Regions from separate parts of the Streptomyces sp. MNU89 genome, predicted to be linked through region 3. Evidence: riboswitches for the same ligand, from Rfam matches in the RefSeq annotation. Region 3 holds a riboswitch; each other region holds the start of a gene.
The links. A riboswitch is a leader RNA that binds a small molecule or an ion and turns the genes downstream of it on or off. The one in region 3 is predicted to bind cyclic di-AMP.
Positions count from the first base shown of each region.

Region 1 (5,187 bases), 2.8 Mb from region 3:
GGACGCCCGGCACTTCGCGGACCAGGTGGAGCAGGCGCTCTACGCCTCGAAGGTCGTCTCCTACGCCCAGGGCTGGAACATGATCGACGCGGCCGCCGGCGAGTACGGCTGGACGATCGACCCGGGGGCGGTGGCCGCGATCTGGCGCGGCGGCTGCATCATCCGGGCCGCGTTCCTCGACCGCATCCGCGCCGCCTTCGACACCGACCCCAAGCTGCCCACGCTCCTGGCCGACAGTGAGTTCGCGGGGGAGATCGGCGCGGCGCAGCGGGACTGGCGCACGGTGGTCGGCACGGCCGTGGCGCACGGGGTGCCGACGCCCGGCTTCTCCGCCGCCCTCGCCTACTACGACGCGCTCCGCGCCGAGCGGCTGCCGGCCGCGCTCACCCAGGGCCAGCGCGACTACTTCGGGGCGCACACCTACCGGCGCGTGGACCGCGAGGGCAGCTTCCACACGCTCTGGGGCGGCGACCGCTCCGAAGTCGCCGGCTGACGCCGGGAGGGCCCGCGACGGGGCCGTGCGGGCGGCCCCTGCGGGCCGATCATCACACTTTCGAGGGAGTGAGGGGAGCGCCTCGCCCGCCGGCGGCCCCGCCCGCGCGAGTCTGATCCGGAGAGCAGCCGTCCGGAAAGGACTCCCCATGCGCTGGTCCCGCACCTCCGGCGGACCCCCCGTAGCGGTGGACCTCGGCACCTCCCGCATCCGCGTCCGCGGGCCGCGCGGGGGCCACCGCTACGACGGCGCGTCCGTCATCGCGGTGACCACCGGGTCCCGGCAGGTGGTCGCCGTCGGCGACCAGGCGGGCCGGATCCTCGGCCGCACCCCGCCGGACATCGAGGCGGTGGTGCCGCTCAGCCGCGGCGTCGTCACGGACTTCGACGCCGCCGCCCTGCTGCTCCGGCACGCGCTGGGCGGCGGCGGCCCCTCCCGGCGCGGTCTGCTGCCGCCGGGGGTCGTGACGGGCGTCCCCGCCTCCGCCACCGAGGTGCAGCGGATCGCCGCCGAGGAGGTGCTGCTCCAGGCCGGTGCCCGGTGGGTGCGGCTGCTGCCCAAGGGGATGCTCGCGGCCCTGGGCGCCGGGCTGCCGCTCTGGGACTCCGGCGGCACCATGATCGTCGACATCGGCGCCGGGACCACGGAGATCTGCGCCTTCGCCTTCGGCACTCTGGTCTCCGCCGAGTCCTCGCCGGTCGCGGGCGACGCCGTGACCTCCGCCCTGGTCACCCACCTCCAGCGGGAGCACACCCTGGCGCTGAGCACGAGCGCGGCGGAGGCCGTCAAGACCGGTCTCGGCCGGGTGGCGGAGACCGCGCCCGGCACCCGGCTGCCGGTCCGGGGCCGGGACCGCGTCACCGATCTGCCCAAGACCGTCTCGGTCGCGGCGGGGGAGCTGCGGGACATCATCGAGCCGGAGATCCGGCGCATCGCCCGGCTGGTCGTCACCGCCATCGGCAACTGCCCCGGCGGCGTCGCGGACGACATCGTGGAGCGCGGGCTGGTGGTCACGGGCGGCGGGGCGCTCTTCGACGGCCTCCCGGACCGGCTGGGGCGGGCCATCGGCATGACCGTCCATCTCGCCGGGGCGCCGCGCTCCTCCGTACTCGACGGGACCGCGCGCTGGATCGACGAGGTCGACCCGGCCGCCCGCCGGCAGATGCTGGCCCCGCTGTGACGGGCACCGCGGCCGCCACCGGCCCCCGCGCCGGCGGGAGTTCAGACCTCCGCGCGGCAGCCCGGCAGGGTGCGGGGGTGCGGCGCCGGCCCGCCCGGGCCCGCCGCCGTGTGCTCCCGCTCCCGCCGGGCGCCCTCCCGTACGGCGGTGTGGACCGCCCGTGCCAGCCGCGCGCCCCAGAGGGACCGCGGCCCGCCGAAGGCTTCCGGCTCCTCGCCGGGCCGGGCGGCGCGGGCCGCGACGCACACCGCGTCCGAGGGGGTGCCGGAGCAGTCGAAGCCCGCGTCGAGCAGGGCCTGGACCTTGGCCTCGGTCGCCGTGGCGACGGCGTTGACGAGTGCGGCGTCGCCGAGCGGGGCCGGTACGGCGACGACGATGTTGACCGTCCCCGGCGGCGGGGTGCCGGGGAACCCGGGCCGGGGAGGCGGCCCAGCCGCAGACACCGATGCCGGTGGTCACCAGCGCCTCCACACCGCCGTCGGCGGCGCGGGTGCACGCGTCCACCTCGGCTGCCGTCATCAGCCCCACACCGGGCCCGGCCAGCCCGGCGTCCCGGGCCAGCCCGGCCAGATGGCGGGCGGGATCGGTACGGGTGTAGCCGGGGCGCACCTGGGCGTTGAGCACCCAGCCGCGTTCACCGAGGCCGCCGCCCAGGACGGCGCTGCTGGCCATCCGCCAGCCCGGCCCGGCGCGCCACAGCAGGGCGTGGCGGCAGGCTCCGTCCTCGGTGCGGGCGAGCCGCTCGGCCCGCAGCAGGACCGGTACGGGCGCGGCCGCGGCGCGGGCAGGGGTGGTGGTCACGGCGGCAGTCCTCCGTCGGCCGGGTCCGGGAGGCGGCCGGGGAGTGGCCCGGCGCCCGGTGGCCATGATCGTAGACGCCGGCCGCGGGAAGGGGGCGGGCGGCCCGGCCGCGACCCGGGCCGCCGCCCCACTCCCACCCAAGACCCCCTCAAAACGGACAAAACATCCACCGGTGACGCGCTTCACAGAATGCGGAGGGGAAAGGTGACGCAATGCATTCGCATGCCGCTGTTTCGTCGAGGATGTAACCCTCTGCTGTTTCCGGGCGGCGAACGGCGAGGATTTTCGTCGCTCTTTGCTGAGGGTTGTGTGCACCGCGTCACGTCATCTCCGCAAATACCGCTGGTAAACACCGGGCTGCCCGACTTCTCCTTGCCTTGGTGAAAACCGAGCGCTTACGTTTGCCGCTGCTCCGCCGAAAGCTTGGCGGGCATTCTTCCTCCGGAACGCCGAATCCTGCCGCCGGAGGAGGGAAACCACGACGCACCACGGCAGGAGCGGGGGACCCAAAGGTAAGTCGCCGGACCGTGTGACACACCACACGGTGCGGCTCGGGGTGAAGACGCGCAGGACGGCCGAGCCGGCCGTGCGAATGCGTCCGGGCAACTCCAGCCCGAACCCGACAGCTCACCTCGTAGGCGTAGGAGAGGAAATACCCCTATGTCTCGCGGACGTCATCGCCGTACTCGCATCAGCCGTCTTTCCATCGCCACGCTCGCCGTCACCACCGGTGGCGCGGGCCTCGTTCTCCCCCTCGTCGGCGCCTCCGGCGCCAGCGCCGCTTCGGTCGGGACCTGGGACAAGGTCGCCGAGTGCGAGAGCACCGGTAACTGGAGCATCAACACGGGCAACGGCTTCTACGGTGGCCTGCAGTTCACGCAGAGCACCTGGGCCGCCTTCGGTGGTACCGAGTTCGCGCCGCGCGCGGACCTCGCCACCAAGGACCAGCAGATCGCGATCGCCGAGAAGGTGCTCGCGGGCCAGGGCCCGGGCGCCTGGCCGGTCTGCTCCGTCAAGGCCGGTCTCACCCGCGGTGGCGAGGCCCCCGCCGTCGACACCGGTGCCAAGCAGCAGGGCCGGGCCGCGGACGCCCCCAAGGCCGAGGCTCCCGAGGCGGAGGCCCCCAAGGCCGCGCCGAAGGCCGAGAAGAAGGCCGCCCAGCCGTCTCCGTCGGACGCCGGCACCGCGAAGGCCTCTTCGTACACCGTCGTCAGCGGTGACACCCTTGCCAAGATCGCCGAGGCCAAGGGCGTCGAGGGTGGCTGGGAGAGCATCTACGAGGGGAACCGCGAGGTCATAGGCGGTAACCCGAACCTGATCTTCCCGGGTCAGAAGTACTCGCTGGACGGCGAGCAGGCCGCTCCGAAGGCGGAGGCCCCCAAGGCCGCGCCGAAGGCCCAGAAGTCCGAGGCCAAGGCCCCGGCCAAGGCCGCCGAGAAGCCGGCCGTCCAGCAGGCCCAGGCCAACGCCGCGGGCTTCAGCGCCCCGGTCGCCGCCTCCCCGAGCACCCCGTACCGGGCCTCGGGCGGCAGCTGGTCCAGCGGTTACCACACCGGCGTCGACTTCTCCGTCGCCTCCGGCACCCCGGTGAAGTCGATCGGCTCCGGCACGGTCGTCTCCGCGGGCTGGGGCGGCTCCTACGGCAACGAGGTCGTCGTCCGGCACGCCGACGGCAAGTTCAGCCAGTACGCCCACCTGTCCTCGCTGTCCGTCTCGGCCGGCCAGACCGTCCAGGGCGGCCAGCAGCTCGGCCTGTCCGGTTCCACCGGCAACAGCACCGGCCCGCACCTGCACTTCGAGGTCCGGACCGGTCAGGGCTACGGCTCCGACGTGGACCCGCTGGCCTACCTGCGGGGCAAGGGCGTCTCCATCTGACCTCCCCGCACCGCACAGCACCATCCGAGGTGCCCGTTCCCGCCCCGCGGGAACGGGCACCTCGCCCGTTTCCGGCCGGGCGCGCGGGCCGGTGGCCAAAAAAAGGGGGGTAAGCCGCTGCGGAATTCGATCTTCCGGGGCGGAGAGCGGGCGGGCGGACGGCCGCTGCCGGCGCACCACGGATCAGCTGGGGTTACACCGGGAAACGGGCCTTCCCCCGCGCCACTCCTTTTCAAGATTCACTTCTTCGAAATCCGATAATCGTCCCGCAGATTCCCGGAATCGGTTGTGACGCGGAATGCGCCCGCCTATCTTGGGCACGGCCCGCGAACTCCCTTGCGCGGCCGCCTTTTTCGGCCCCAGCGCAGGAGAGGACCCCAGCCGATGCCCCCCACCCGCGGACGGCACCGCCGGCACCAGCCGAGCCGTATCTCCCAGGCATCGTTGACCGTCACCGCCGGAGGTGCGGGCATCGCCCTCCCGCTGGTGGCCGCGGCGAGCGCGAGCGCCGCCTCCACCGACACCTGGGAGCGGGTCGCCGAGTGCGAGAGCGGCAACGACTGGGACATCAACACGGGCAACGGCTACTACGGCGGCCTCCAGTTCTCGCAGAGCACCTGGGAGGCGTTCGGCGGCACCCGGTACGCGCCGCGCGCCGACCTCGCCACCCGGGCACAGCAGCTCGCGATAGCCGAGAAGGTCCTCGACGGCCAGGGCCCCGGCGCATGGCCGAACTGCGGCCCGCGGGCCGGCCTCGCCCGCGGCGGCGACGGGCCGGACACCGCGCCGGCCGCGGACCGGTCCGGCCCGCGCGCCGAGGACGCGCGGCAGAAGGAGA
Region 1 covers NZ_JAJKLL010000001.1:6,768,516-6,773,702, forward strand. The annotation lists gene gndA (NADP-dependent phosphogluconate dehydrogenase) at 1-493, shown strand, start outside; gene E4N63_RS29045 (rod shape-determining protein) at 642-1,673, shown strand; partial or broken gene E4N63_RS29050 (adenosylcobinamide amidohydrolase) at 1,715-2,540, opposite strand; cyclic di-AMP (ydaO/yuaA leader) riboswitch at 2,912-3,130, shown strand; gene E4N63_RS29055 (transglycosylase family protein) at 3,135-4,349, shown strand; gene E4N63_RS29060 (transglycosylase family protein) at 4,734-5,187, shown strand, end outside.
Region 1: another riboswitch for cyclic di-AMP. It lies ahead of E4N63_RS29055 (transglycosylase family protein); the one in region 3 lies ahead of E4N63_RS17270 (M23 family metallopeptidase).

Region 2 (5,187 bases), 3.5 Mb from region 3:
CACCGCGTGCATCAGACGGCGCAGGGTCTCGTGCAGGGGAAGCCGCCCGTTGTCGTGGTGATGCATGACGAAGTCCACGAAACGGGCCATACCGAACTGCTTGCCGTCGGCACCGCGGGCCTCGGTGATGCCGTCCGTGTACAGCAGGAGGCGGTCGCCGGGCTCCAGCTGGTCCTCACAGACGGTCAACGGCAGGCCCAGGGAGGCGCCCATCGGGCCGGCCGGGGGACAGGCGAGCTGGGTGGGCCGGCCTCCCGCACGGATGACCACCGGCAGGTGATGGCCGCGGTTGACCCAGGCCAGCCGCCCGGTCTCCAGATCGAGGTCGGCCAGGATCCCGGTGATGTAGCGGCTGGTCCCGAACTGCTGGTTGAGCGTCTCGTCCACCATCCGGCTGGACTCCGCCAGTGAGGCGCCCTGGCGGCGGGCGTTGCGGCAGGCGGACACCGCGACATTGGCGGTGATCCCGGCGGTGGTGTCGTGCCCCATGGCGTCGAAGATGCCCAGGTGCAGATTGGTGCCGGTGAGGGCGTAGTCGTAGGCGTCGCCCCCGACCTCGTAGGCCGGTTCCAGGGCGGCGCTGACGGTGGCGTTGTGGCCGGCGAACGCGGGGGGCGGCGTGAGGTTCCACTGCATCTCCGCGGCCACGTTCATCGGCCTGCTGCGCACGAGACGGGCGTACGAGTCGCTGAAGGACCGCTTGCTGAGCAGCAGCAACGCCACCAGCGAGGCCAGATTGCGGACCGCGTCCCGGCTCTGCCCGTCCTCCGCGGCGGTGTCCCCGCGCATCATGCCCAGGCGCTCCACCCCGTCGGTGACCGGGGCCCACCACCGGCACCGGCCGGCCGCCGTCTCCGGGGCGGGTTCGGTGAGGATGGACACGTTCTGGTAGGCGCGGCCCGGCAGTGTGCCGTCGACCGCGACTTCCGCTCCGCCCTCGCCCGCGTCCGCTCCCCGGCCGGTCAGCTGCCGCATCACCTTCTGCTGGAGGTCCACCGCGAACAGCGCCACGTCGTGCAGGCCCACGGTCTCGGCGTGCGCGGCCACGACCCCCGGCAGCTGCTCCAGCGCCGTGGTGTGGCCGGCCTGCATCAGGTCGGTGAGCACCTTTCCCACCCGGACCGCGTCGGTCACGGTGTCCGCCTCCTTCCGGTCACGAGACTCCGCGGCGGTGCGGCGGCTCCCGGACGTCATCGGCCGGTTCCGCCCTTGACCGCGGAGATAGTTCCGTTTACCCATCGCCCCGGATGTCACCCGGTGCTTCCGGAACGGCACGCCACCGGGAGGGCCGGGACCGGCGCTGAGCAGCAGGTCAGAGCTCTTCTTCGGCCTTCTCCGTCCCCGTTACCGGCCACTGCGGCCCGCGGATCCGGAGCAGGCGCGTGTACGAACGGTCGCTGCACCGTCGGGATGCGTGACGGGAGCGGAGGAGCGGGTGCACCGGAGCGGCGGGCCGCCGCCCGGCGGCGGCATCCCGTGCGCAGGATCCGGCGACCCGGCCGCCCGGTCCGGGCGGCACGGCAGCCGCCACCGCGGCCTTCACCCGGTCTCGCGTCTCCCCGCCTCCGTCACCGCCACGCCCACGGCATCGCCGGGCCGGCCTGGTGGGCCAACGAGCCGCCGTACCCTGCTCATTGGCGACCGGCCCGCTCGGGCCCCCCGCGCCCGCATGCCGGGACCGGGGGAATCGGGCGGAGAAGAGCCGTCTGTGCGATGAATTTCCGATTCGAGGGTGTTCGGGGGGTAAGTCAACTCGGTGTGGAATGGGGCCGATCTGAGTCAAACCTCTCCGGCGCTGTGTCCCGGATCACATTCCCTGCTCTCCGTCCGCATGTCCTGAAGAGGCCTTCGGCCGCGACATTCCCCGATTCTCCTTCCACCGCCGAGATTTGAGCGCGCGAAGGGTTCCGGCCCTTTCACGCTCCGGTGAAGATCCGGTGCGCACGGTGTCCGCAATAGCGGTATCGGCCGCGGTTCGGAATGGGGTCGCTTTCTCTCACCTTGTCTTTACCAAATCGCTGTGTTTATGTGTCCTCGCCTCCGCTCGATGGCGAGGGCTCCACCGCCGGAACACGCCGAGTCCTGCCGCCCGGCCGGTGGAGAAACAGCAGATCAGCGCGGCAGGAGCGGGGAAACCACAGACTGCCGTACCGCGCGCTCCGCACGGTACGGCTTGGGGTGAAGCCAATTCCCGAATACGCCCCGGGCGTCAGGGGAATTGGCCGGGCAACTCCAGCCCGAATCCGACAGCTAACCTCGCAGGCGTCGGAGAGGACGCACAACTATGTCTCGTGGCCGCCACCGCCGTCCGCGCACTTCAACGATTTCCCGTCAGATCTCCCGCGTTTCCGTGGTCCTCACGGCCGGCGGCGCGGGTGTTGCCGCCCCCCTGCTGACGGCGGGCAGCGCGAACGCCGCTCCCGTCGCCGTCTGGGACGAGGTCGCCGCCTGCGAGAGCAGCGGCGACTGGGCCGCCAACACCGGCAACGGCTACTACGGCGGACTGCAGTTCTCCCAGTCCAGCTGGGAGTCGGTCGGCGGCACGGAGTACGCGTCGCGCGCCGACCTCGCCACCAAGGACCAGCAGATCGCCGCCGGCGAGAAGCTGCTCGCCGTCCAGGGCCCGGGCGCCTGGCCCACCTGCGGCCCCAAGGCCGGACTGTCCCGGGACTCCGGGGCACCGGACATCGACACGGCCGCGCAGCCCAAGGCGGCCTCCCCGGCCAAGCCGAAGGCCGCGCAGCCCAAGGCCGCCCCCGAGGCCGAGCGGAAGCGGACCGGCCCGGAGTCCTACACCGTCGTCAGCGGCGACACCCTCCACCGGATCGCCACCGCGTACGACGTCGACGGCGGCTGGAAGACCGTCTACGAGACCAACCGGGAGACCGTGGGCGACAACCCGCATCTGATCTTCCCCGGCCAGGAGCTCTCCCTCGACGCCTCCCGGCCCGGTGCCCGGCACAGCGGCGATGCGGCGCAGCAGGCGAAGCCCGCGGCCCCCGCCCCGTCCGCCTCCGGGAAGTCCTACGCGAACAACCTGGACGGCTGGATCCGCGAGGCCCTGGACATCATGAAGCAGCACGGCATCCCCGGCACCTACGAGGGGATCCACCGCAACATCATCCGGGAGTCCAGCGGCAACCCGAACGCCATCAACAACTGGGACATCAACGCCCAGAAGGGCACCCCGTCCATCGGCCTGCTGCAGGTCATCAAGCCGACCTTCGACGCGTACCACGTCCCGGGCACGGCCAACAGCCAGTACGACCCCGTCGCCAACATCGTCGCGGCCTGCAACTACGCGGCCGACCGCTACGGATCGATCGACAACGTCAACGGCCCGTACTGACCGCCCTGTCCGGATGTCCGGACCGGCGCACAGACCGCGCCGCGCACACAGAGGCCGGAAGGGCATGCACCCTTCCGGCCTCTCGCGTGTCGCGGGATCAGTTCCCGAGGAAGTTCATCAGCGCGTCGGTGACCTCCTCCGCATGGGTCCACAGCAGGCCGTGCGGTGCGCCCTCGATCTCCACGTACTCGGCGTGGGGGAGCAGCTTGCGCAGGGGCCGGGCGGTGGAGTCCACGGGCAGGATGCGGTCCCCGGTGCCGTGCAGGATGAGCGTGGGCAGGGCGAGCTCGGCGATGCGGGCCACATCGGCGCGGAAGTCGGTCGTCCAGGTGGCCACGCAGGCGAGTGAGGCGTGCGGGGAGGCGCCGGCCGCGGTGTTCCAGCTCGCCCGGACGGCCTCCTCGCTGATCCGGCTGCCCAGGTTCTCGTCGAGGTTGTAGAAGGCCTTGTAGAACTCGGTGAAGTAGGCGTAGCGGTCCTTGCCCACCGCGGCCGCGATCTCCTGGAAGACCTGGCCGTCCACCCCGTCCGGGTTGTCGTCGGTCTTGAGCAGATAGGGCTCCAGGCAGGCCAGGAAGGCGGCCTTGGCCACGCGCTCCGAGCCGTGGGCGGCCAGGTAGCGGCCGACCTCGCCGCTGCCCATGGAGAACCCGGCGAGGACCGCGTTGCGCAGGTCCAGGGTGGTCATCAGGGTGTGCAGGTCGGCGGTGAAGGTGTCGTAGTCGTAGCCGGTGGTGGGCCGGCCGGAACGGCCGAAACCGCGGCGGTCGTACGTGATCACCCGGTACCCGCCCTTCAGCAGGGCCGGGAGCTGCTTCTCCCAGGAGTCGCCGTCCAGCGGGTAGCCGTGGATCAGGACCACCGGCTGTCCGGCGGGGTCGCCGTGGTCCTCGTAGTAGAGCTCGATGTCGGTGCTGTTCTCACGGCCGACGGTCACTAGGGGCATCTGTGCGTCTCTCCTGACGTGGTGTCCGATGGAGGTAATAACGGGAGAGTAGGCAGAAAGGGTTGCCCGGCCGTGGAGGCGCACCACCGGGCGGAGACACACCGTGCCCCCGGCCGCGCGGCGGCGGCTGTCCCGGCGGGCACGCGGAGCGTTCCCCGGGCCCGGCCGGCTGCCCGGAAGGGAACCGCTCCGGGCCGTACGTCGTGGTAGGCACCGGGAGACGGCTTCGCGGACACGCGGGGCCGAAGGGCGGGAACGGGAGGGACGGCGTGGTCGCGAACGGCGCGGTGCGGATCGACGGGAACAGTCTGCTGCTGGGCGGCGGGGTGAGGGTCCGCTTCATCCGGACCCTGCGCCTGCCGGAGACCGGAACGCATCCGCTGCCGCCCGGCCTCGGCGAGTTCCCCGTGCGCCGCGTCGAGGACCATGCCGGCACCGTGCCGCAGGCGATGCGGGAACGCGGCGGGGTGCTGCTCCCCGTGTATCTGCGGGAGGCGATGTGGCTGAGCTTCGCGGGCAGCGCGGAACCGGCCGCGCTCCAGGTCGGCGTCGGCAAGGTGTGCGCCGTCTCCGGCGAGCCGTGGACCGGCGGGCTGCGGCGCAAGCCGCAGAACTATGTGGTCCTGCCCCGGCAGCCCTGGCTGGACGGCATCAACTCCGGCAAGGGGAAGGTGCGTCAGTTCGTCGCCGTACCGCTGGGCATGGGCGCCACGGTGGAGGGCCAGGTGACGGGCGAGGAGACCTGGGGCGGCGTGCAGCTCCAGTCCTTCCCCCTCTCCGGCCCGGCGCTGGCGGCGTGGCGCGAGGAGCAGCGCCGGCGCGCCGAGCGCCAGGCGGTCGTACGCGCCCGGTACCGGAGCGCGGCGCCCCCTCCCGGCTCCGCCGGAGCCGG
Region 2 covers NZ_JAJKLL010000001.1:473,565-478,751, reverse strand. The annotation lists gene E4N63_RS02190 (PP2C family protein-serine/threonine phosphatase) at 1-1,134, opposite strand, end outside; cyclic di-AMP (ydaO/yuaA leader) riboswitch at 2,064-2,278, shown strand; gene E4N63_RS30905 (transglycosylase family protein) at 2,351-3,349, shown strand; gene E4N63_RS02175 (alpha/beta fold hydrolase) at 3,447-4,295, opposite strand.
Region 2: another riboswitch for cyclic di-AMP. It lies ahead of E4N63_RS30905 (transglycosylase family protein); the one in region 3 lies ahead of E4N63_RS17270 (M23 family metallopeptidase).

Region 3 (5,187 bases):
ACGGCCGGACACGGTTCCGCGGTGCTCCGTTCCCCTGCTGGATCCCGGGCTTCCTGATCGTCGGCGGCCTGGTCTTCGGCCTGTTGGCACCGCCGGAGCTGACCGGCTCGCCGTTCTTCGCAGCCGCGCCCATGGTCGCCGCGGCCCTCTACACCGGCCCCGCCACGATCCTGACGGCCGTCGTCTCCAGCCTGGCGATGCTCGGGATCGCTCTGCTGCACCACACGCTCGGGCAGTACCAGTCGCTGCTCGACACGGCCACGGTGGTCACCGTGGCGGGCCTCGCCGTCTTCATCAACCGCGTGGTGCGCCACGGCCACCGCGCGCTGGCCTCCGTCCGGAATGTCGCGGAGGCCGCCCAGCGGGCCGTGCTGCCGGCCCCTGCCGGCCGCATCGGCGGGCTGCGCGTCGCCGCCCGCTACGAGGCCGCGCAGGCGGACGCGGGAATCGGTGGCGACCTCTACGCGGTCCAGTCCACCCCGCACGGGGTGCGGCTCATCGTCGGTGACGTACGCGGCAAGGGCATAGGGGCGGTGGGCGCGGTCGCGATCGTCCTCGGGGCGTTCCGGGAAGCGGCCGAGGAGGAGCCGGAGCTGACGGGGATCGCGGAACGGCTGGAGGGCGCGCTCGTGCGGGAGGCGAAGCGCCGGGAAGGGCTGGAGCGGAGCGAGGGGTTCACCACGGCCGTGCTCGCCGAGATCCCGCACGAGAGCTCCCTCGGGGCGGACCCGGGTGGATCCGGCGCTCCCGGCGGGAGCGCTTCCGGGCTGTCGGCCCGGAGGCTGCGGCTGCTCAACCGCGGTCACCCGGCCCCGCTGATGCTCACCGGTGACGGGACCGTGTGCGCCGTCGAACCGCTAGTGCCCGCCGTACCGCTCGGCCTGGCGTGGCTGCGGACCGAGCCGGACCGGGTGGAGGAGATCGTGTTTCCGCGCGGGTGCACCCTCCTGCTCTTCACCGACGGCGTCACGGAGGCCCGCAACCGTGCCGGTGAGTTCTACGATCCCCAACTCAGTCTGACCGGACGGTCCTTCAGCGACCCGGAGGAGCTGCTGGACACCATCGTCGGGGACGTGGCCCTGCACACCGGCGGCCGCGCCCATGACGACATGGCGCTCCTCGCGGTCACGGACATCCCCGAGCGGCGCTCCTGACCGCCGGGTCCCCTGAGCGCCGGACCTCCCCACCGCCGGATCTCCCGACTGCCGGACCGCGGGCCGCGGACCCTCGCCGTCCGCTCCGGCACGCCCGCAACCCGACGTCCGCCGCCGGCCACGGCAACGCTGTGTGACGGCAGGTGTCCAGGCGATAACAACTGATGCACGATCAGCGGAAACAGGTTTTCCGCCGCCCGGTCAACTCGCCCGGCTCTGGCGGCCGATGTCCGTTTTCTTCATGCGGTCATTACCAAAAGATCAGCCGGAACGGCTTGGAATACGGGTGCTCCGTCAATTAACGTTCGATAACGCAGCGCGGTCGTCCCAGCCGCCACCAAGGGTGGCACCGCCTGCGCAGTCGCCGAATCCCGCATGCGCGGAACAGCACCACCTGCACCAAGGGAACCGGGGAACCAATCCTTGGGGTGAATCGGGCCCCTCCGCGAGGAGGGAACCGTAGGAGACCTTCCTGCTCCGAACCCGTCAGCTAACCCGGTAGGCGAGAAGGAAGGAAAGGAGTGCGCCTCCGTGGCGTCCAGCAGCCCTGCCCCCGAGACGTGGGCCGGTCCGTCCACCTCCGGTCCCCTCTTCGACGGAGAGCCCGTCGGTGAGTGGAACCCCACCGCCGATTCCACCGCCCCGGTCCGGGGCAGGCACCGCGTCGTCAAACAGCGCGGCGGAGGCATGGCCCGGAGCGGCGCCGTCCTGGGCGTCGGGGTGATCGCGGCTGTAGGCGCCGGCGGCATGGCCACGGCCAAGGACCGCCCCCCGGCCCCCATCTCGCTGCCCGACCTCTCCCCGGTGACGGACAAGCTGCCCGCCATCGACTCCCTGGTCGGCGGCTCCAACGACGTCTCCGCCACCGCCAGCCGCGCCCCGCTGTCGCAGGCCGGGCTCACCACGGACGAGATCGCTCAGGGCGCCGACGCCGGAGAGGCCCTGCGGGCCCGCATCATGCGCCAGGCCGAGCAGCAGCAGAGCGTCGCCGAGACCACCGAGCGGCTGGCCGCCGAGCAGGCCGCGCGGGAGAAGGCCGCCGAGGACGCCGCCGCCAAGAAGGCGGAGGCCGAGGCGGCCAAGAAGAAGGCCGCGGAGGAGGCCGAGCGCAAGGCGGAAGAGGAAGCCGCGCGCAAGGCGGAGGAGGAGCGGCTGGCCAAGCTGGCCGCCAGCTACGCGCTTCCGCTCTCCTCCTACACCCTCACCTCGAGCTTCGGCGAGTCCGGCTCCATGTGGTCCAGCAGCCACACCGGCCAGGACTTCGCCGCCCCGACCGGCACCCCCGTCAAGGCGGTGCACGGCGGCACGATCACCGAGGCCGGCTGGGCCGGTTCGTACGGCTACCGCATCATCCTCACCCTCGATGACGGCACGGAGATCTGGTACTGCCACCTCTCCTCGATGACCGTCACCTCCGGCGAGGTCACCACCGGCGACACGATCGGCCGCGTCGGCTCCACCGGCAACTCCTCCGGCCCGCATCTCCACCTGGAGGTCCGGCCCGGTGGCGGCGACCCGGTCAACCCCGCGGCCTGGCTCCGCGACCACGGCAAGAACATCTGAACCGCGACATCGCACCACGGCCCAAGCCCTCACCCTCCGGCATCCCGCGGCACGCTCGCGGACGGGCCACGCCCGCTCGGCCCGGTCCGGGGGCCGGAAGCGGAGGGCGCGCTCGCAGACGCGCCCTCCGGCCCCCGGGTGTTACCCCGTGTCCCGCTTCTGCGTATGCCCCACCCGTCTGCCGCAAACCCCGTACCCTGCGGCTTTCCACCGACGGTCCCGGCCGCCCCCATCCCGGCCTCCCCGCATCGCCCCGCCCACTCGCAGCGCGGGCCTCTGCTCCGGCAGCCCTGGTGCGTCCCCCGACGCCAGGGCCGCCGGCCTGCCCGGCCCCTGATCCCTCCGGCCGGCCCACCCCGGGGGCGTGAATCGCACGGCGCCGGGAACCTGCCTGCACGGATGAGCACCGGGGCGCCGCCCCGGGCCGGAGCCGAGCGGAGGGTGCGGGGATGGCGGCGGACTACCCCTTGGACGCGCGAGCGGGAACGGGCACGGTCACCACGGCCGTGCCCGCCCGGCTGGACAGACTGCCCTGGTCACGCTGGCACTGGACCATCGTCATCGGCCTCGGCACCGTGTGGATCCTCGACGGTCTGGAGGTCACCGTCGTCGGCAACATCGCGGGCCGGCTCTCGGAGGAGGGCAGCGGTCTGCCCATCAGCTCCGGCCAGGTCACCGGTGTCGCCGCGGCGCTCTACGTCGCCGGGGCCTGTCTGGGCGCGCTCTTCTTCGGCCGGCTCACCGACCGCTACGGCCGCAAGAAGCTCTTCATCATCACGCTGGCCGTCTATCTGGCCGCCACCGCGCTGACCGCCGTCTCCTTCTCCAGCTGGTGGTTCTTCGTCTTCCGCTTCCTCACGGGCTTCGGCATCGGCGGCGAGTACGCGGCCATCAACTCGGCCATCGACGAGCTGATCCCTTCCCTCTACCGGGGCCGGGTCGACCTCATCATCAACGGCAGTTTCTGGCTGGGCGCGGTCGGCGGTTCCCTGCTGTCCATCGTCATGCTGGACACCGACATCTTCCCCAAGGACCTCGGCTGGCGGCTGACCTTCGGGCTGGGCGTCGTCTTCGGACTGGTGATCCTCCTCGTCCGCCGGCACGTACCGGAGAGTCCACGCTGGCTCTTCATCCACGGCCGGGGCGAGGAGGCGGAAGCCCTGGTCCGGGAGGCCGAGGAGCAGGTCACCGCCGAGAAGGGCGAGGAACTCCCGGAGCCGGCCGGCGAGATCACCATCCACCAGCGCAAGAGCATCGGCTTCGGGCTGATCGCCCGCACCGTCTTCTCGCACTACCGCAGGCGCGCCGTCCTCGGCTTCTCGCTCTTCATCGGCCAGGCCTTCCTCTACAACGCCATCACCTTCGGCTTCGGCGCGATCCTCACCACGTTCTACGACGTGGGCACCGGCTCCACCGGCTACTTCTTCGCGGTGATCGCGCTGGGCAACTTCTTCGGGCCGCTGCTGCTCGGCAAGCTCTTCGACACCGTGGGCCGCAAGATCATGATTTCCGGCACGTACATCCTCTCCGGTGTGCTCCTCTTCATCACCGCCTGGCTCTTCGACGGTGGCCATCTGACCGCCAGGACCCTCACCGCCTGCTGGTGCGTGGTGCTCTTCTTCGCCTCGGCCGGTGCGAGCTCCGCGTATCTGACGGTCAGCGAGGTCTTCCCGATGGAGACCCGGGCCATGGCGATCGCCTTCTTCTACGCGATCGGCACCGCCGCGGGCGGCATCAGCGGCCCGCTCGTCTTCGCGAAGCTCACCGGGTCGGGCGTCGTCGGCGACACCGTGCTGGCCTTCCAGATCGGTGCCGCGCTGATGACCCTGGCCGGTGTGGTGGCCGCCGTGCTCGCCGTACCGGCGGAGCGGCGTTCGCTGGAGGACATCGCCACCCCGCTCTCCCAGCGGACCGCCGAGCCGAGCGGGGCCCCCGGGGGGACCGGCGCCCCGTACCGCGGGCTGACGCCGGTGCCGCGCCGCGTGCCGGATCGGTGAACCCCGGCCGGGGAGCGGTGGCCGAGCCTCGGTAACCGCGCCTCGGTAACCGCGGATCAGTAACGGAGGATCAGTAACGGCGGCTCAGTGACCGCGGGAGCCGGGGCCGTACGAACCGTGACCGTACGGTGCGTACGGCCCCGGCTGCGGCCGTTGCCCCGGCGGCCACGGTCCCGGCTGCGGTCCCGTCCACGCCCCCGGCTGCCCCGGCTGGTACGGGACCCCGGGTCCGCCGGGCCCCTGCCCGTACGGCATCCCCGGCCCGTACGGCTGCCACCGCGGTGGTGCCACCGGTGCCGTGACCGCCGCGGCGTGCAGCAGGGCGGGCCGGGCCAGGGCCTTGCGCTGCCACAGATGGTGCAGCAGCTCCTGCTCGCGGACGGCGAAGTCCGCGCCCGCCGCGCCCTGATGGGCCCGCCGCCGCAGAAAGGCCAGGGCCGTGGCGAAGGACTGGTACTCGGAGACGGCTCGGG
Region 3 covers NZ_JAJKLL010000001.1:3,999,321-4,004,507, forward strand. The annotation lists gene E4N63_RS17265 (PP2C family protein-serine/threonine phosphatase) at 1-1,154, shown strand, start outside; cyclic di-AMP (ydaO/yuaA leader) riboswitch at 1,507-1,674, shown strand; gene E4N63_RS17270 (M23 family metallopeptidase) at 1,686-2,717, shown strand; gene E4N63_RS17275 (MFS transporter) at 3,167-4,714, shown strand; gene E4N63_RS17280 (PrsW family intramembrane metalloprotease) at 4,799-5,187, opposite strand, start outside.

Region 4 (5,187 bases), 1.0 Mb from region 3:
AGCGGTAGTTCTGCTCCAGCAGGATGGTGGTGGCGTCGGGGTAGTCCTCCTCGAACTGGAGGATGTTGCGGATCGTCGCACCGCGGAAGGCGTAGATCGACTGGTCCGCGTCGCCGACGACGCACAGTTCGGCCGGCTCCACGGCCGGCTCGCCCCGACCGCCCTCGTCCCCGCCCCGCTCCGCTCCGGCGGCCGTGCCGACGAGTTCGCGGATGAGCGTGTACTGCGCGTGGTTGGTGTCCTGGTACTCGTCGACGAGGACGTGCCGGAAGCGGCGCCGGTAGTGCTCGGCGACGTCCGGGAACGCCTGGAGGAGATGGACGGTGGTCATGATGATGTCGTCGAAGTCGAGGGCGTTGGCCTCGCGCAGCCGCTGCTGGTACATCGTGTACGCCTCGGCGAGCGTCTTGTCGAAGCTGCTCGGGGAGGACTCGGCGGCGGCCTGGGCGGCGAAGTCCTCCTCGTCGATCAGCTCGTTCTTGAGGTTGGAGACCTTGGCCGTGAGGGACTTCGGCGGGAAGCGCTTGGGGTCCAGGTCCAGATCGCGGCAGACCAGGGCCATCAGCCGCTTGGAGTCGGCGGCGTCGTAGATCGAGAAGCTGGAGGTGAAGCCCAGCTTCTTGCTCTCGCGGCGCAGGATGCGGACGCAGGCGCTGTGGAAGGTGGAGACCCACATGGCGTTCGCCCGCGGGCCGACCAGCTCCTCCACGCGCTCCTTCATCTCGCCCGCGGCCTTGTTGGTGAAGGTGATCGCGAGGATCGAGCCGGGGTGCGCGCCGCGGGCGGCGAGCAGATACGCGATGCGGTGCGTGAGGACCCGGGTCTTGCCGGAGCCGGCACCGGCGACGATGAGCAGGGGCGAACCGGTGTGCAGCACGGCGGCGCGCTGCTGGTCGTTGAGACCGTGCAGCAGCGCGGCGGGGTCGGTGACGGGCCTCGGGGCACCGTCGCGGTAGTACGCCTCCCGGGGTGCGCCGTCGAACGCGCCGCCGAAGAGATCGGCCGGGATCTCCTCGCCGGGGGCGTCGTGCTCGGGCGGCGGGGGCTCCTCGTCCGCGGGGCCGAGGTCTGCCAGGAAACTGTCGTCAAAGAGGCTGCTCATCGCCCACCGAGTCTAGGCGGCCCCGCCGACAGGCGGCACCGGGTTGCCCGCTTCCGCCGTCACGGGGCCGTACGGGCGCGCGGAGCCCGGGGTGCCGGCACGGCCGGCCCGTTCCCGGGACGCCCCGGGACGCGTCGCCCGGCCCCGGCCGCGGGAAGGGACCCGAGGCCCGAACTCCCGTACCGCCTCCGGTCTTTATGCGTTACTTACCGTGCCCGGTCAGCCACCCGGACGGCAGAATTCCACTCCGCTCGGAAAATATAACGGAATGGTTTCGGGCATATCGCACACCGGCCTTCACACGAGCCGCACAACTGGCTACGGTGCTCGATCAGGCGGCCCGCACTCCCCGCCGGCGACCGCGCCGGCACGGGCAGCCACCGCCGAATCCGGCCCCCTTCCCCAGGGCGTCCGGAACCGGGGACCCAGACGCGGCACCGGGGTGAATCGGTCACCGCGCGGCGCGCACCGCGCCTCGCACCGACCGTAGGGCAGCCTTCCGAATACGCCCGAACCCGACAGCTAACCCGGTAGGCGGTCCACGGAAGGAGCGCCGATCTTGGCGTCGCACCGCAAATCCCGGCCCCTCGGTACCCCGGCTTCGCGTCGCACCGCCGTCGGCCTCGGCACAGCGGCCCTCGCCTCCGTCACCCTCCTCCAGAGCGCGCAGGCCGCGCCCGGCGACGGCGAACCGAAGCAGTCCGTCGAGGAAGTACAGAAGAAGGTCGACGAGCTCTACCGCCAGGCGGGAAGCGCCACCCAGCAGTACAACAGGGCCAAGGAGCGCACGGAGGAACAGCGTTCCAGGGTCGACGGCCTCCTCGACGCCGTCGCCAAGCGCACCGAGAAGCTCAACGAGGCGCGGAGGAGCCTCGGCAGCTTCGCGACCGCGCAGTACCGCAACGGCGGCATGAGCCCCACCGCCACCATGCTCCTCGCCTCCGACCCGCAGGACTACTTCGACCAGACGCGCGTGATGGCCCGGATGACGGACCAGCAGGAGCAGGCCGTCGAGGAGTTCCGCGAGCAGCAGGTCGCGACCACGGAGAAGCGCGAGGAGGCGGGCAAGAGCCTCGCCACGCTCACCGACGCGCAGGAGAAGCTGCGGGAGAGCAAGCGGACCGTCCAGACCAAGCTGGCCGAGGCGCGCGAGCTGCTCGGCCGGCTGACCGCGGAGGAGCGGGCCCGGCTGGCCGAGATCGAGCGCAAGAAGGAGGCGGAGGCCCAGCGCAAGGCGGAGGAGCTGGCGCGGCAGCAGGAGGCCGAGCGGCAGCGCCTCGCGGAGGAGGCACGGCAGCAGGAGGAGGAGCGGACGGAGACCGCGTCCGGCTCCGGCACCGGTACGTCCACCGGGACGGACACCTCGGCCGGCACGGGCACGGGCACCTCGGAGACGACGACCGGCACCAAGGCCCAGCAGGCGATCGAGTTCGCCCGCGCCCAGATCGGCAAGCCGTACGTCTGGGGTGCGACCGGCCCCAACTCCTACGACTGCTCGGGTCTCACCGGCGCCGCCTGGAAGGCCGCCGGTGTCACGCTGCCGCGCACCACCTACGACCAGGTGAACACGGGAACGCGCGTCGCGAAGTCAGCCATGCAGCCGGGTGACCTGATCTTCTTCTACGGCGACATCAGCCACGTCGGCCTGTACATAGGCGGCGGCCAGATGATCCACGCCCCGAAGCCGGGGACGAACGTGCGCATCGAGTCGATCGACACCATGCCCTTCTACGCCGCGACGCGCCCCGCGTAACCGGGCGGCGCGGGCGGGCTCCGGGCGCGGCGGCGGGCATCAGGACGCGGCAGGCGGCACGGAACACGACACGACGGGCGGTACCCGGCCTCGGGGGGAGGCCGGGCACCGCCCGTCGCCGTGCCCGGGGCCCAGGTCCCCGAGGGCTGCCCGGTTGCCGGGCCGCGGCTTGACCTTGACGCTGGGTCAACCCTCCATCCTTCCGGCAGGAGCTTCCTCACAGTCGACTGGAGAGCTCCGCGAAGGAGGCAGATGACCATGGTGACCCAATCGATCGCCGGTCCGGCGATTCGCGTGCGGGGTCTGGAGAAGTCGTACGGAAAGCTCGAAGTGCTGCGCGGCGTGGACTTCGACGTGGCGCGAGGCACCATCTTCGCCCTGCTCGGCTCCAACGGGGCGGGCAAGACCACGACCGTGAGGATCCTCGCCACGCTCCTGAAGGCCGACGCGGGGACAGCCGGCGTCCATGGCTTCGACGTCGCCGGGCAACCGACGAATGTGCGGGAGTCCATCAGCCTCACCGGGCAGTTCGCGGCCGTCGACGAGATCCTCAGCGGTCGGGAGAACCTCGTGCTCGTCGCCAGGCTGCGCCACCTCAAGGACCCGGGCGCGACCGCGGATGACCTGCTGAGGCGTTTCTCGCTGACCGACGCCGGCACGCGGAAGGTGTCCACGTATTCGGGCGGGATGCGCCGCCGGCTGGACATCGCGATGAGCCTCATCGGGAATCCGTCGGTGATCTTCCTGGACGAGCCGACGGCCGGGCTCGATCCCGAGGCGCGCATCGAGGTGTGGGAGGCGGTCAAGGAGCTCGCCGGCCATGGAACGACGGTGCTGCTCACCACGCAATATCTGGACGAGGCCGAGCAGTTGGCCGACCGGATCGCGATCCTCCACCAGGGGCGGATCATCGTGAACGGCACCCTCGCGGAGCTCAAGCAGCTCTTCCCGCCCGCCACCGTCGAGTACGTCGAGAAGCAGCCGACCCTGGAGGAGATCTTCCTCGCGATCATCGGCGGCGACGACAGAAGCGACGCCATCGGCACGAACAGCTAGGGGACAAGGATGAGTGCGTACTTCTTCGGCGACACCGCTGTTCTCACGGGGCGGACCCTGCGCCATGTCACACGCAGCATGGACACCATCATCACGACCGCCATCACGCCGGTCGCCATGATGCTGATGTTCGTCTACGTGTTCGGCGGCGCGATCGACACCGGGTCGGTTTCGTACGTGAACTACATGCTGCCCGGCATCCTGCTGATCACCATCGCGTCGGGCATCTCCTACACCGCGTACCGGCTCTTCACCGACATGCAGAGCGGAATCTTCGAGCGGTTCCAGTCCATGCCGATCGCACGGTCGGGTGTGCTGTGGGCACACGTCTTCACCTCTCTGGTCGCCAACCTGATCTCGCTCGTGATCGTCGTGGGCGTCGCGCTGCTCATGGGCTTCCGCACGGGGGCAGGTGTGCCGGCATGGCTCGCGGTCGCCGGCATCCTGTTCCTGTTCACCCTGGCCCTGACCTGGATCGCCGTGATTCCCGGGCTCTCCGCGGCGTCGGTCGAGGGAGCGGGCGCGTTCGCCTACCCGCTCATCTTCCTGCCGTTCATCAGCTCGGCGTTCGTGCCCACGGAGACCATGCCCGGCCCAGTGCGCTGGTTCGCCGAGCATCAGCCGGCGACGTCGATCGTCAACACGATCCGCGACCTGTTCGCCCAGCGGCCGGTCGGCAACGACATCTGGGCCGCCCTCGCCTGGTGCGTCGGCATCCTCGTCGTGGCGTACGTCTTCGCGATGGCCGCCTATCGCCGGAAGACAGCCTGAGGCAGTCCGAGATCCATGCTCACCATCAGCCGGCTTGCGGCGTACGCAGGGGTGACGGTGCGGGCGGTACGCCACTACCACCGGATCGGGCTGCTGCCGGAGCCCGAACGCGACCGATCCGGTTACCGGACCTACGACGCCGGCGCGGTCGTGCGACTGATCCGTATCCGCACCCTGGCCGATGCCGGCGTGCCGCTGGCCAGGGTGCAGGAACTCCTCGACGCCGGCCCGGAGGAGTTCACCGGCGGCGTCCAGGAGATCGACAAGGATCTGCGCGCCGAGATCCGGCGGCTGCAGGACACCCGCAGACGGCTCGCCCGGCTCGCCGCCGGAGAGCACCTGGCGCTCCCGCAGAGCGTCGTGGACTACCTCGACCGGCTGCGCGGTCTCGGCGTCGAGGAGGGGTACATCGCGATGGAGCGGGACGCCTGGATCATGATCGCCGCCCAGGTGCCGCACCTGATCGACTCCGTGATCGCCAAGAAGCACGAGGAACTGGACGACC
Region 4 covers NZ_JAJKLL010000001.1:2,952,695-2,957,881, forward strand. The annotation lists gene pcrA (DNA helicase PcrA) at 1-1,102, opposite strand, end outside; cyclic di-AMP (ydaO/yuaA leader) riboswitch at 1,474-1,655, shown strand; gene E4N63_RS12565 (C40 family peptidase) at 1,662-2,855, shown strand; gene E4N63_RS12570 (ABC transporter ATP-binding protein) at 3,114-3,911, shown strand; gene E4N63_RS12575 (ABC transporter permease) at 3,921-4,682, shown strand; gene E4N63_RS12580 (MerR family transcriptional regulator) at 4,698-5,187, shown strand, end outside.
Region 4: another riboswitch for cyclic di-AMP. It lies ahead of E4N63_RS12565 (C40 family peptidase); the one in region 3 lies ahead of E4N63_RS17270 (M23 family metallopeptidase).